One region of the Paenarthrobacter sp. GQ52 genome, then DNA from elsewhere that is predicted to be linked to it. Evidence: predicted binding sites of a transcription regulator. Region 1 holds the regulator's gene; the other holds the start of a gene.
The links. Region 1 encodes LexA, which represses DNA repair genes until DNA is damaged. Its sites were predicted from a motif close to TCGAACANNTGTTCGA; they were not measured.

Region 1 (7,666 bases):
AGTTCTTCCCTGGTGCGGGAGGCCGCGAGCACGTTGAACTTAGTGGCCCAGCCGTCATCGTGGCTACTGGGACGGTTTCCTGACACGGATGATCCTGAACGTCTTGGATGTGCTCTCACGGGAGACCGTGTAGGAGCTGTCCAGCTCGGTGGCCAGCCACCGCTGGAGGGAATCGGAGCCCAGGTTCTTCTGGACAACCAACCAAGCGTTACCGCCCGGCGCCAGCCGGGGCAGCCACGTCAGCAGGAGGGTATGCAATTCGTCTTTTCCGATGCGGATGGGCGGGTTGGACCAGATGGTGTCGAACTCGACGGCGGGGTCTACCTCGTGCGGGAGGCTGGCAGTGACGTTGGTGAGTCCGAGCGCCGCCGCATTCTCGTTGGTCAGCGTGATGCAACGCTCATTCACATCCACCGCATGGACCTTGGCATGTGGTGCCATCAGCCCCAAGGTGAGGGCAATCGGACCCCAGCCGCAGCCGATGTCCAGCAGGTGGCCCTTCGGTGACGGCGGTGGAACCTCGGAGAAAAGTACTGCCGTGCCTTTGTCCACGCCGTCGGGACTGAAGATTCCCGACGAGGTCTGCAGCTGGCGTGTGGCTCCTGCGAGTTCCACAGTGAGCGGCTTGCGGGTGAATGGTCCGGCAGGTTGGGCAGTGAAATAGTGTGCAGACTCCATAATTTGCCAGATTAGTTGGCTATCGTCGGCTTGGGAAACTGCCTCGTTCCGCAGCAGGTTTGACAATGGCTGCTAAAGTGGAACGCATGTTCTTGATCTTCGAGTAATCAGCCCACAAACACCGGAGTCATCCGGCGTTTGACGGTACCGCCCGCGACGCAGGCCCGCTTGGCATTTCAGCCCGGCCGGCTTTTCCGCCCGGCAGGTCCCACTGGCTCAGTCCGGCAACTCCAGAATTTGGAGCCGGACGCTCTGAAGATTCCGCTCCGCACCCTAGTGGACAGCTGTATCCATCCGGCTAAACGCGTAGGGCAGGCAGAGCATCCTCACGTTGGCCAAAGGATCCTCCCCGCGGAGTCAATCACGCCACATTCCAGCAGCCCCTGCCTCCGAAAGGCACCGACTGCCCAGTACACAGGAGGCCCTTTTGGCCGATGTCCGTCAGCCGAGCGCGAATAGCGCCCCATCGAGCACGAAACCGCACTATTCTGGAATTGCCGAACAGTCTAAGGAGACCATGACCACCCAGAAGCACTCCGGATCCGATTCCGACGCCCAGGACATGAGTCCTGAACAAATCCAGGCCGTCATCGACCGGATTCTTTCCAAGGATGTACCTGCGCAGGCATCCGACGACGACGACGCCAACGGTGTGTTCGGCAAGGCGCAGGCGATTTCCACGCTGGACCGTGAACACAGTATCTACGACGGCGACCAGGAAGATTTGGCCGAACGCCGCGCCCTTCGCCGTACCGCAGGACTGTCAACCGAACTTGAAGACGTCACTGAGGTCGAATACCGGCAGTTGCGCCTGGAGCGCGTCGTACTGGCCGGTCTGTGGACTGAGGGGACTCTCGCGGACGCTGAGAACTCCCTCCGCGAGCTGGCGGCACTTGCAGAGACCGCCGGATCCGAGGTGTTGGACGGTTTGGTTCAGCGCCGGCAGAAGCCGGACCCCGGGACCTTCCTTGGTTCCGGTAAGGCCCAGGAGCTCAAGGACATCGTCGCTGCCACGGGCGCAGATACTGTGGTTGTGGACACTGAGCTCGCGCCCTCGCAGCGACGCGGCCTGGAGGACATTGTGAAGGTCAAGGTAGTTGACCGCACCACGCTGATCCTGGATATCTTTGCCCAGCACGCAAAGAGCCGCGAAGGCAAGGCGCAGGTGGAGCTCGCACAGCTCGAGTACCTGCTCCCGAGGCTTCGCGGTTGGGGCGACTCCATGTCCCGCCAGGCCGGTGGCCAGGTGGGTGGAGCAGGCGCTGGAATGGGTTCGCGTGGTCCTGGTGAAACCAAGATCGAACTTGATAGGCGCCGAATCCGCACCCGCATGGCCAAGTTGCGTCGCGAAATCGCCGCGATGAAGCCTGCGCGCGAGACCAAGCGTGCCAACCGCCGTCGTAATGCGGTTCCGTCTGTTGCCATCGCCGGGTACACGAACGCTGGGAAGTCGTCCCTGCTGAACCGCCTGACTGACGCAGGTGTCCTGGTGGAGAACGCCCTGTTCGCCACCCTGGATCCCACAGTCCGTAAGGCGCAAACCCCGGACGGCATCGGCTATACACTCGCAGACACCGTTGGGTTCGTTCGTTCACTCCCAACCCAGCTCATTGAGGCTTTCCGCTCCACGCTGGAGGAAGTTGCGGATGCGGACTTGATCCTCCATGTGGTGGATGCATCGCACCCCGATCCTGAGGGACAGATTGCAGCGGTAAGGGCCGTTTTCACCGAGGTTGATGCCCGCAAGGTTCCCGAGATCATCGTCCTCAACAAGGTGGACGTCGCGGATCCCTTCGTGGTGGAGCGCCTCAAGCAGAAAGAGCCCCGCCATGCTGTTGTGTCCACCCGCACGGGCCAGGGCATCGCGGAACTGCTGGAAGACATCAGCCGGTCCATTCCCCGGCCCGGCGTGCGACTTGAACTGCTCATTCCCTACGACCGCGGGGAAATGATCAGCAAATTGCACAGTTCCGACTCGGAAATCCTCAGCACTGAGCACGAGGAGAACGGGACCCGGGTAGTTGTCATGGTGCGCGAAGGCCTGGCCGCTGAACTGGAGTCATTCGTCAGTAATGGTTGAGAAGGTGGCGGCGGACGCCGTCGAATCGGTGGGGGAGAAGACCACCCTCGAACTGTTGGATCGGGCTGTTGCCGGCATGGGCGGACAAAGCCGTGCCGGCCAGCACGAAATGGCCAAGCATGTCACCCGGGCCATCGAGACCGGGGAGCACCTGCTGGTCCAGGCGGGAACGGGAACAGGTAAGTCGTTGGCTTACCTGATTCCGTTGATCGCTCATTCCATGGACAGCGATAAACCGACTCTCGTGTCCACCGCCACCCTGGCACTCCAAACCCAAATCGTTGGCCGGGACCTTCCCAGGCTGCTGGAGACCATCAACCCTGCCCTTGAGCGCCCGGTCAATGTGGCGCTCGTCAAGGGCAGGGCAAACTATGTGTGCCTGCAGAAGCTCGAAGGCGGGTTCCCCAGCGAAGAGCCCTCCGAAGGGCAGCTGTTCTCCCTCGGCGAGGACACCAGCGTGCCCCACTTTGCTGCTTCCATGGGCGGTCCGCAGTCACAGCTGGGTAAGGAAGTAGTCCGTCTCCGGGAATGGGCTGAGAAGACCGCTACCGGAGACCGCGATGAACTCATGCCAGGGGTCACCGACAGGGCCTGGCGTCAGGTATCCGTGACGTCCATGGAGTGCTTGGGCGCCCAGAAGTGCCCCGTAGCAGAAGAGTGCTTCAGCGAGCTGGCACGCTCACGGGCGGGTGAAGCCGACGTCGTGGTCACCAACCACGCCATGCTGGCCGTCAGTGCCTTTGAAGGCCTGGCCGTGCTGCCTGAGTACGACGTTGTGGTGGTTGACGAGGCGCACGAACTTCAGGACCGCGTGACCGGTGCTGTTTCAGGCCAGTTGTCGGTGGCCATGGTTCACGCGGCGGCATCAAGTGCACGCAAACACACGGCCATTACAGTGGACGCGCTCAACGCTGCCGCGGAGCGATTGGATATGGCCATCGCCGGTGTGCCCAATGGGCTGTTGCCCAACGGCCTCAACGACGAACAGCTGGATTGCCTGGACCAGTTAAGGGACGCCGCTCGCGCTGCGCTCTCGGATTCGAAGACAGATTCATCAAACGCAGTCGACGGCGGACGGCAGTTGGCGCGTTCACGGCTCATGCTGATCCTGGAATTGTGCGAACGCATGCTGGCCGCCAAGGAGAACCGCGAAGTTGTATGGTTCTCCAGGAACAGCACGTTCGACCCGCACCAAGGCTATTCCCAACCGGACGAGACTGCTCCCGCCTTGCTCAACATCGCCCCGCTCAGCGTTGCCGGGCGGCTTCGCGAGGGTCTCTTCGCCGGCCACACGGTGGTGCTGACCTCCGCCACGCTGGCCATCGGCTCGGCTTTCGAACCGGCAGCAGGTGGCCTCGGCCTCATCGGCGACGGTGCCCCGAGCTGGACCGGGATCGATGTGGGTTCGCCCTTTGATTATCCCAAACAGGGTGTCCTGTATGTGGCCAAGCACCTCCCAAAACCCGGTCGTGGTACTTCCCCCGAGGCGCTCGACGAATTGGAAGACCTCATCCGTGCCTCCGGCGGGGGAGCCTTGTGTTTGTTCTCCTCACGGCGTGCGGCCGAAGAAGCAGCCGACGCCATGCGGCTCCGGCTGGACGTGGATATCCTCTGCCAAGGCGAATCCACCATGGCGGCCCTCGTGAAGCAGTTCGCGGATGAGCCTGACACATGCCTCTTCGGGACCATGTCACTGTGGCAGGGCGTAGATGTTCCGGGTGGCTCGTGCCGCTTGGTGATCATTGACCGCATTCCCTTCCCGCGGCCCGATGATCCCCTCATGACTGCGCGCTCACGTGCGGTGGCGCAATCAGGTGGAAATGGCTTTATGGCCGTATCGGCTACGCATGCTGCCATCCGACTGGCGCAGGGTGCTGGCCGCCTGATCCGTTCAACAGGAGACAAAGGAGTAGTTGCAGTGCTCGACTCGCGGCTCTCGACGGAACGCTACGGAGGCTTCCTGCGTGCCGCCCTGCCGCCGTTCTGGGCAACGACGGACCGGGCAGTGGTCCGTGGCGTCCTGGAGCGCCTGGGCTCGGCTAAAGCCCCGTAGGGCGCCTAAAGGGAGCGCAGTACCGAAACTACCTTGCCCATGATGGTGGCTTGATCGCCCAGAATGGGTTCGTACTGCGTGTTCTGCGGAAGCAGCCACGTATGGCCATCCCTCTGACGGAAGGTCTTTACGGTTGCTTCGTCATCCAGCAGGGCTGCCACGATGTCGCCGTTGATGGCGTCATTCTGGCGGCGGACCACAACCCAGTCACCGTCACAGATGGCGGCGTCAATCATGGAATCGCCAGCCACCTTCAGCATGAACAATTCGCCATGCCCCACGAGCTGGCGGGGGAGCGCCAGCACGTCTTCCACCGTCTGGTCAGCCAGGATCGGTCCGCCGGCCGCGATCCGGCCCACCAGCGGGACCATGGCGGTATCACTGGCACTGGCCAGCTCTGTTACGGCAAGGCCCCCCGCGCTGCGAAGGGTGGTGGGCGCTTCCACGCCCGGAATGGTGCCACCATCAAGGGTCAGCGGCATCAGGACTTCCATGGCGCGGGGACGCTTGGGATCCCTGCGGAGGTAGCCAAGCTTCTCCAATTGGGACAACTGATGAGTGACGCTCGACAAACTGGCCAGACCCACGGTGTCACCGATCTCGCGCATGCTGGGCGGGTATCCGTTGTCGTTGACCGACCGTTGGATGGTCTCCAGAATCTTTTTCTGCCGGACAGTCAGGCTCTTGGGACTCTTCTGAGGCTGCTGGCTCCGCAGGGGTGCCCCGCCGCCTGTGGCTTTCGCTGCCATGTTCGCCAATGCCTTTCCATTCCGCCCGAGGCGAGCCCCGGGTTGTCGGGTCTGCAAAAAATGTCAGACCCTCCTGTTCCACTGAAACAGTGCTGTTTCTTCACTCAAACGTAGGGCAGGCACAGGCGTTTATCAAACATTTGTTCTAGCGAGTCTCGACACCGTTCGTTGATAAGTGCTAAAAATGTCATAGCAAGGTTCGAACATGTGTTCTATAAACCTGACGCTGGGGCTGGATGTTCGAACAGAGTGTTCGAACATCCGGGATCAGAAGAGGGGAACACAAAGAATTGGCCGCCAGGCACCGGGCACCCCGGAACCTGGCAATAGCTCAGAAGGGCTCAGCTCATGTCCGCAATCACTACGTTCGCTGAATTCCGCACCACTCAGGCGCCCGCTCGCCTGCGTCTGACCCGGCGGGGACGGATTGTCTTCTTCGGCATCCCGGCAATGCTGTTGGTGGCGGCGCTGCTGACCCTCGCCGGTTTTATCAACTCCCCGGCCAAGGCGTCGGACTCCCAGTCCCAATTGCGTCCGCCCGTCGCAGTCTCTGTCACCGTCCAGCCGGGGCAATCCCTCTGGGGCATCGCCGGCGCCGCCGCTCCGGAGCGGGACCCGCGTGATGTCATCGCGGAGATCATCCAGCTGAACGACCTCCGCGGCGGCCGCATTCTGCCCGGCCAGCAGCTGTTCGTCCCTGCAAACTGAGTCGTCCACCATCCGCAGGAACCGATCGCCCGGCGTCACAGTTAGTCGGCAGTCCCGGGCGCCCCTTAAACTGTGTTGGTGAGTGACCAGCTTGAGCGACTTGACCGACTTCCCCTCCGGACCAATCTGCGTGGACTGAGCCCCTATGGCGCACCGCAGCTTGACGTCCCCATCCTGCTCAATGTCAACGAAAACACCCATGGCGTCCCGGCGGATGTCCAAGCCGCCATCACCGAGGCTGTCGCCGCTGCGGCCACAGGACTGAACCGCTATCCGGACCGCGAGTTCACTGAACTACGGGAAGCGCTGGCCGAGTACCTTGGCCACGAACTTTCTCCGGACAACATCTGGGCCGCCAACGGATCCAATGAAGTCCTGCAGCAAATCCTCCAGGCATTTGGTGGACCGGGACGCAAAGCGCTCGGTTTCCCGCCCACGTACTCCATGTACCCCCTTCTGGCGAGTGGCACGGACACGGAGTATGTCCGCGGAGTGCGTGCTGACGACTACGGGCTGGACGCCGAATCGGCCGCCGCGCAGGTTCGGGAAACGGGCGCCAACATCGTGTTCCTGTGCTCACCGAACAACCCAACCGGTACAGGGTTGGGCTTGGACGTTGTCGAAGCCGTCTACGAGGCCGGAGAAGCGAGCCAGGCCATCGTGATCGTGGACGAGGCGTATCACGAGTTCGCGCACGACAATACTCCGAGCGCCTTGACGTTGTTGCCAGGACGCGAGCGGTTGATCGTCTCGCGCACCATGAGCAAAGCGTTCGCCCTTGCAGGTGCCCGGCTCGGCTACATGGCGGCAGCCCCGGAAGTCACAGACGCCATCAGGCTGGTCCGCCTTCCGTACCACTTGTCTGCCGTCACTCAGGCAACGGCCCTGGCTGCGCTCAACCACCGTGAAGCCCTGATGGCCGACGTCGAGGACATCAAGGTACAACGCGACCGGATTGTGACTGAGCTCCTTCGCATGGGCCTCAAGCCCTCGGCCTCCGACTCCAACTACGTCTTCTTTGGCGGCCTCGAGGAGCCGCACAAGATTTGGCAGGGCCTGCTCGATGCCGGTGTGCTGATTCGCGACGTCGGCATCCCTGGGCACTTGCGTGTTACCGCCGGAACCGAACCGGAAACCACCGCCTTCCTTGAGGCCTTGGAAGCACTGCTGGACGGCACGGCGCCGCAGCGCGCCTAAACTTGTCCATAGACCCAACCCACCCTCCGTGTATAAGGACGTCCCAATGAGCGAAACCGGCACCACGCCGACCGCTGCCCGCACCGCGCGCATGGAGCGCACCACCAGCGAGTCTTCAGTCCTGGTGGAGATCAACCTGGACGGTTCCGGTGTCTCGGACATCAGTACCTCGGTTCCGTTCTACGACCACATGCTGACGGC
Region 2 (7,666 bases), on a different contig from region 1:
CGTCCCCAAGGCGGCGTAGCAATCACGAACCGAATCAACCAGGACACGCACGCCCATGAGGTCGTTGATGTCGTCGAAGTCTTTGTCCCGGACGATCATCTTCTGATAAATCGAGTAGTAGTGCTTGGGCCGGCCAGTTATGGTCGCTTTGATTCGTGCCGTTCGAAGGTCATCCGCTATCTGGTTGCGGATGACGCTGAGGCTCTTTTCCCGCTCCGGCGTGCGGTCGCCCACCATGCGCACGATTTCCTCGTACACCTTGGGATACAGCGCAGCGAAGGAGAGATCCTCCAGTTCCCACTTGATGGTGTTCATACCCAGGCGATGAGCCAGGGGTGCGAAGATCTCCAGGGTTTCACGGGCTTTGCGCGATGAAGACTCTGCTGAAACGAACCGCCAAGTGCGCGCATTGTGGAGGCGGTCTGCAAGCTTGATCATCAGGACACGGATGTCCTTGGCCATCGCGACCACCATCTTGCGAACGGTTTCCGACTGCGCAGCCTCGCCAAAACTGACTTTATCCAGCTTGGTGACGCCATCCACCAACATGGCAACTTCGGGTCCGAAGTCCCGCGTGAGGTCAGCCAGTGTGTAGGGGGTGTCCTCTACTGTGTCGTGAAGCAACGCTGCTGCCAGAGTAGTCCCGGTCATGCCGAGTTCAGCCAGGATGGTGGCCACGGCCACCGGATGGGTGATGTACGGATCACCGCTCTTGCGCTTCTGACCCTGGTGGCTCTGCTCTGCCACTGCGAAGGCGCGTTGGATCAGGTCGAAGTCCTCTTTGGGATTGTTCGCCCGGACCGTTCGCAGCAGTGGCTCCAGGATCGGCGAGTACGGAGCGATTCCCCGTCCCGTCAGGCGGGCAAGCCGGGAACGCGTACGCTCCCGCCGTCCCGGGAAGGTGGGACGCGCGCCGGGAGCATCGACCGGAACCGCAGCTGCAGTCCGTCCGGGCACACTCGTTGCCGGAACTGCCACAGTCTTGCGGCCGTCATCCCCGCCCGCCGGTGGTGCCGACGTCGCACGTTCTTCCACAGAAGTACCCCTCACAACCGATTTAATTCTCCCAGTCTATTCCCGCAGGTGAATGCTTCTGCAACCGGGCAGCACATGACGATGACGCAGGCAAGTCAAAGAGCCGGCCTCCGCAGTCGCGCGGAGGCCGGCTCCCGGCCAAACAACGGTACTTAAAACCCTAGACGGTGGCTTCAGTCCTGCGGTGGGCAACCTTCTTGGCTTGCTTGACGAGGTCGGGCTCGCTCTGGCGGAGCCACGCGTACAGCGGTGCCGCAATGAAGATCGTGGCCGCGGTACCAATGAGGATACCCACGAACAACGCCAGGGAAAGATCGCGAAGTGTGCCCGCGCCCAGAAGCCCGGCACCAATGAAGAGGATTGCCGCCACCGGGAGGACGGCCACCATCATGGTGTTGATGGAGCGGACCAAGGTTTGGTTGACGGCCAGGTTGACCTCTTCACTGAACGTCCGGCGGGTGGAGGTGGAGATGTCCGAGGTGTTCTCACGGATCTTGTCGAAGACCACCACGGTGTCATACAACGAGTAGCTGAGGACCGTCAGGAAGCCGATGATCGCCGAAGGCGTCACTTCGAAGTCGCTCAGGGCGTAGACGCCCGCCGTGGTGAACATGGTGACCAGCATGCCGACGAGTGCCGACAAGGACATCTTCCAGGTCCTGAAGTACAGCGCCATCAGGACAGCGGCCAAGGCAACAAAGACCACCAGGCCGATGAGGGCCTGGCGAGTGACATCCTGACCCCAGGTTGGGCCCACGAAGTTGGATGTCACTTCGTTTTCCGTCACGCCGTAGGCGCTGGTGAGGCCATCCTTGATCCGGTTCGTCTCGTCATCGGTCAGCTGATCCGTTTGGATCCGCATGGTGTTGCCTGCCACGTTGGCAACGCGGGGAATGGCATCGGGCACGATGTCGTGGACGGCCTTTTCGCCCAGGCTTGCATCAGTGGTGCTGACATTTGAAACAGTGAACTCGGAGCCGCCACGGAATTCGATTCCAAGGTTGAAACCGCCCTTGACCACCGGAATCAGGATGGAGAGTGCCACGGCGACCGCCGCAATGATGAACCAGATTTTCTTGGAATTGACGAAGTTGTACGAGCGCTTGCCCGTGTATAGCTCGTGGCCGAAGGTTGCGAAGCTCGTGGTCATTACTTCTCCTCCTTGGTGCCGTTGGAAGTACCAGTGAGCTGGCCCTTCTCGGCAAGGCGCCTCTCGGCGATGGTCATGCGTCGTTCGGCTTCGGCTGCCGCGCCGGTGTTGCGTGCGCGAACCACGGCAGGCTTTTCCTCAGGCGTACGGAGGCGGCCCGCGCCCCGGTAAAGGGGAACTGCGCCGAGACGGTCCGGGGAAAGCCCTGAGAAACGGTGCCCTTCGCCAAAGAACTTGGTGCGGGCAAGGACCTGCAGCATGGGGTGCGTAAACATGAACACCACCAGGAGGTCAGCCAGGGCCGTCAGGCCGAGGGTGAAGGCAAAGCCACGTACGTTGCCGACAGCTACGAAATAGAGGACCAGAGCGGCAAGGAGGTTGACGGCCTTGGAAGCCAGCACGGTGCGCTTGGCCCGCTTCCAACCATTCTCGACGGCGGACACCAGGCCACGGCCCTCGCGCAGCTCATCCCTGATGCGTTCGAAGTAGACGATAAACGAGTCAGCAGTCTGGCCAATGGCCACGATCAGGCCCGCCACACCTGCCAGGGAGAGACGATAGTTTTCCGTCCACCCAAGGATGGCAATGGCGAGATAGGTCAGCACACCAGCCACCACAAGGGACGCGATGGTGACAAGGCCCAAAGCGCGGTACTGGAACAGGGAGTACACAACCACCAGCAACAGACCGATCATGCCTGCCAGCAAGCCGAGGCGAAGTTGGTCGCCACCGAGGGTGGCCGAAATCTGCTCTTGTGATTGGATCTCGAAGCTGATGGGCAGCGCGCCGTAGCGCAACTGGTCAGACAAAGCCTTCGCCGACGCCTGGGTGAAGTTACCCGTGATCCGCGGCTTGCCATCAGTGATGACAGCAAGGGCTCGCGGGGCGGAAAGTACTTTGTCGTCCAGGACAATGGCGAACTGTGACTTGGGATCGTCAGTACCCTGGGCCTGCGCTGCAGCATAGAACTGGTTGAGGCGTTCAGTTACGGCCTTGAACTTTGCGGTTGCATCCGAGTTGAAGACAATGTTGACACCCCAGGAATTCGTCACGGAGCCCTGGGCACCCTGGACCTGGGTAAAGCTGGAATCGCTGATGTCCTGCCCCTTGACCTCAACGGGCCCGAGGATGTACTTGATGGCCGGAGTCGTCGCAGTGGCAGCCTCGCAGGTTACCAGCGGTTTGGCCGGATCTGACCGATCGCGTTTTTCAGCCGAAGGATTAACGCAGTCGAGTGCTTCGAATTCCTTCTGGACTTCCGGGGTGATCCAGTTGACATCACTCGCGTTGGCCGGCTCCGCGGTCGGCTTGTTCAGCTGATCCTCAGGAGTGCGCTGCTCAGCCGGTATAGCTGCCGGGTCACCGTAAGTGATGACCGGGCGGAAGTTCATGTCAGCCGAAGCCTGGATCAGGTCGCGGGTTTCCTTCGACGGTGTTCCCGGAAGGCTGACCACCACGTTGCGGCCGGACTGCGTGCTGATTTCGGCTTCAGCAACACCGGAACCATCTACTCGCTGCCGGATGATGGCAACTGCCTGGTTGAGTTGCTCCTCATTGATCTCGCTGGAACCCTCCACCCGGGGTGCCAGGATCATCTGGGTTCCGCCTTCAAGGTCCAGAGCAAGCTTCGGAGCCCAACTGGCGTTGCCAGTCACTACTCCGCCAGCAAGGACAGCGGTTAATACAACGAAAATTGCTCCAAGCCAGGTCAGCACCCTGCGGGCTGAGTTTTTGGGGCCGGTCCGTGCCATTATCGATCTTCCTGTTATCGCCGGACAGCCGCCGGCCGACGCTGGTGAGCGTCTGCCGGCGGCTCTCCGCTGCCGTAGAAGTTGCCTTGCGCGGTGTCGCCGCGACTGACGGTGCTAGTTGTCCTTCTTGTCCTCTTTGTTGAGGCGCGCGATGGTTTCTTCCGGTGTCTCGACGGCGGCAGGAGCCTCAGTCTCCGCGGCGGTCAGGGAAGAAGCGTCATCCGGGACAACCGGTGCTTCCTCGGGGGTGGTTTCGACCACCTTGGTGACTGCCTGGCGGTGAACCGTGGCCTGGTTACCCGGGGAAAGTTCGATGACGACCTTGTTCTCGGCTTCGTCGATGGACACGATGCGGCCAAAGAGACCGAAGCTGGTCATGACGTCGACACCAGGAGCGAACTTGGACTGCATTTCAGCCTGCTGCTGCTGGGTCTTCTTGTTGCGGCGGAACATCATGAAGACAAAGAGTCCAAGCATGACGAACAGCAATATGGTCATTGGATCCACAGGGAAGTTCCGTTCTGTACTTACGTTTTGGTTCACGGCAACGTCCCTGGCAGATCCGCATAGCGGGCATGGATCAAGGACTCGAACGTGCCGAGCGTCATACCAGTCTAGTGGGAAAAGCTGAACAGAGCGTGTTAACCGACTGTATCTATGCTTTCGGCGTGGTTTTCGTCCTCACCGAACAAGGCGAGGGTCTCTTGACCAAAGACTCCGGCCGGTACGGCGTAACCAAGGTGGGTCCAAGCCGACGCCATCGCGATTCGACCCCGCGGAGTACGTCCCAGAAGTCCCTCGCGTACCAGGAACGGTTCAGCCACGGTCTCCACCGTTTCCGGTTCCTCACCGACGGCAATAGCCAACGTGGACAAGCCAACAGGGCCACCGTTGAACTTGGTGATGAGGGCTTCCAGGACGGATCTGTCCAGCCTGTCCAAGCCACGCTCGTCCACTTCGTACATATCCAAGGCAGCTGACGCCGAACGGGCATCGATTTGATCGATGCCATGAACAAGCGCCCAGTCACGGACACGGCGCAGCAGCCGGTTGGCTATACGCGGCGTTCCCCGGGAGCGACCTGCGATCTCGGTGAAACCCGCGGAGTTTACCTTCAGGTCCAGAAGCCCGGCAGAACGGCGGAGGACGAGTTCGAGTTCGGCCACCGAATAAAACTCGAGATGCCCGGTGAAACCGAATCGGTCCCTCAAGGGCCCCGGAAGAAGTCCCGCGCGGGTGGTGGCACCTACCAGGGTGAAAGGCGGAAGCTCCAGGGGAATTGCAGTTGCGCCTGCTCCCTTGCCCACCACGATGTCCACGCGGAAGTCCTCCATGGCCATGTACAGCATTTCTTCTGCAGGCCTGGACATGCGGTGTATTTCGTCAAGGAACAGGACCTCGCCCTCCGAGAGCGAGGAAAGGATGGCAGCGAGATCCCCGGCATGCTGGATGGCCGGTCCGCTGCTGATACGCAACGGCGCGTTCATCTCCGCTGCAATGATCATGGCAAGTGTGGTCTTACCGAGTCCGGGAGGTCCGGACATCAGCACGTGGTCGGCGCTGCGGCCACGCATCTTCGAAGCCTCAAGCACCAGGGCAAGTTGCTTGCGGACCCGATGCTGTCCTACGAAGTCGTGCAGGTTCTTGGGGCGGAGAGCAGCCTCAATGACCCGCTCTTCCGGTTCCTCTCCCCCGTTGACGAGTGACTGCTCAACCACGGCTGCCTACACGGTTGCCGGCGCGCGCCCCGTCCTGGCCAAGCCAGCGCAACGTAGCCCGAAGTATTTGGGCCACGTTTCCTGCGTCTACGAGTTCCGGCGAGTCGGCCATTGCTTTGTCGATACTGCCGTTGGCGTCTTTCTCGGACCATCCCAAACTGGTCATGGCTGCGACTACCTGTGGCTTCCATTCTGCGTTCGGGGCCGCGGCGGGAGCAGCACCAGTGCCGGTTCCATGCGGAACCAACTTCCCGGCCAGCTCGAGGACAATACGGCCGGCCACCTTGGGGCCGATGCCCGGCACCTTGGTGAATGCCTTGCTGTCACCAGTGTGAGCCGCCACCCGGATGGCTTCCGGTTCGTGCACGGCGAGGACGGCCAAGGCCAAACGGGGCCCAACCCCGCTGACACTGAGCAGGACGTCGAAAACTTCGCGTTCGTCGTCGTCGGCAAATCCGAACAGCGTGAGTGAATCTTCACGGACGATCATGGAAGTGAAAAGCTTGGCTTCGGTTCCTGTTTTGAGGTGGCTCAAGGTCTGCGGTGTGGCGAAGACACTCATTCCCGCACCGTTGAGGTCGATAACAGCGGTGGACAAACCAACGTGGGCTACGGTTCCACGGAGAAAACTGATCAAGACCCGGCTCCTGAAATACTGCCTGCTCCGTTACCGTGAAAACTGCGGCCAAAGCGGACTATCCGAACATATCTACGAATACCCTAGCAAGAGCGGCCGACAATCACCGTTTGCGGCGCGCTTTTGCTTCGGCTTCGGCCCACGCTTTCTGCGCGGGAGTAAGTCCGGCCTTGCCGCTGGCACCACCGGCTGAGCCCATGCCACTGCCTGCGCGCCACGCGTGGGTGAGGGCCAGGGCCAGGGCGTCGGCAGCATCAGCCGGCTTGGGTGGAGCATCCAGACGCAGAATCTTGGTCACCAATTTGGTGACCGCATCCTTGTTGGCAGTGCCGCTGCCGGTAACTGCGGCTTTCACCTCGGAGGGTGTATGCATGGCGACCGGGATACCCCGGCGTGCCGCCGCCACGATGACGACGCCCGAAGCCTGGGCTACGCCCATCACCGTGCTCACGTTCATTTGCGAGAAAACACGTTCGACGGCGACGACATCCGGCTTGTGCAGGTCCAACCATTCGTCGATTGCCTGGGCGATGACCAGCAAACGCTTGTCCAAGGTCAACTCGGCGGACGTGCCCACCACTCCGACGGCCACCATGGTTGCCCGGCGGTTCCGCTCAATGTCCACCACACCGATGCCGCAACGGGTGAGGCCCGGATCGACTCCCAATACGCGAAGAGTCAAGTCCGGGCCTTCCTGATGGCTGTAAGCCTGCTGGTTGTCAAAATTGATGCGCTGCGCCCACCCGATTACTCGGCGTCGAGGGCAGCCTGCACTTCCTCGCTGAGGTCCGCATTGCTGTACACGTTCTGGACATCGTCCAGGTCTTCCAGCGCATCCACGAGCTTCATGAACTTCTTGGCGCCGTCAACGTCCAAGTCGACCTGCATGGACGGAACGAATTCGGCTTCGTCAGTTTCGTAGTCGATGCCGGCTTCCTTCAAGGCGTCACGGATGGCCTGGAGATCGGAGGGCTCGGAGTGGATTTCCCAGTTTTCACCGCTGTCCTTGACTTCCTCGGCTCCGGCATCAAGGACAGCCATCAGGATGTCGTCTTCGCTAAGGCCGTTCTTGGGCAGGACAACAACACCCTTGCGGGCGAAGAGGTAGCTCACGGAACCGGGATCGGCGATGGTGCCGCCGTTGCGCGAAATCGCCAGTCGCACCTCGGAAGCGGCACGGTTCTTGTTGTCGGTCAGACATTCAATCAACAACGCCGAACCCTGGGGACCGCGGGCTTCGTACATGATCTCGGTGTAGTCCACCACTTCACCGGTGAGGCCCGCACCACGCTTGATGGCGCGGTCGATGTTGTCGTTGGGTACCGAAGTCTTCTTTGCCTTCGTGACTGCGAGCTCAAGGCCCGGGTTGCCGGCA

Region 2: a site for LexA is predicted at 6,354-6,369, ahead of ruvA (Holliday junction branch migration protein RuvA). Genes of this name have one in related genera too.

What each region holds. Positions count from the first base shown of each region.
Region 1 covers NZ_JCAXEJ010000001.1:749,731-757,396, forward strand. Annotated here, with positions in the region: gene dapF (diaminopimelate epimerase) at 1-83, shown strand, start outside; gene AC6CH8_RS03335 (class I SAM-dependent methyltransferase) at 64-678, opposite strand; gene hflX (GTPase HflX) at 1,196-2,758, shown strand; gene AC6CH8_RS03345 (ATP-dependent DNA helicase) at 2,751-4,811, shown strand; gene lexA (transcriptional repressor LexA) at 4,817-5,560, opposite strand; gene AC6CH8_RS03355 (LysM peptidoglycan-binding domain-containing protein) at 5,909-6,268, shown strand; gene AC6CH8_RS03360 (histidinol-phosphate transaminase) at 6,347-7,465, shown strand; gene hisB (imidazoleglycerol-phosphate dehydratase HisB) at 7,512-7,666, shown strand, end outside.
Region 2 covers NZ_JCAXEJ010000005.1:234,571-242,236, forward strand. Annotated here, with positions in the region: gene AC6CH8_RS09700 (RelA/SpoT family protein) at 1-1,035, opposite strand, end outside; gene secF (protein translocase subunit SecF) at 1,196-2,185, opposite strand; gene secD (protein translocase subunit SecD) at 2,185-3,936, opposite strand; gene yajC (preprotein translocase subunit YajC) at 4,051-4,434, opposite strand; gene ruvB (Holliday junction branch migration DNA helicase RuvB) at 4,578-5,654, opposite strand; gene ruvA (Holliday junction branch migration protein RuvA) at 5,647-6,291, opposite strand; gene ruvC (crossover junction endodeoxyribonuclease RuvC) at 6,395-6,973, opposite strand; gene AC6CH8_RS09735 (YebC/PmpR family DNA-binding transcriptional regulator) at 7,039-7,666, opposite strand, start outside.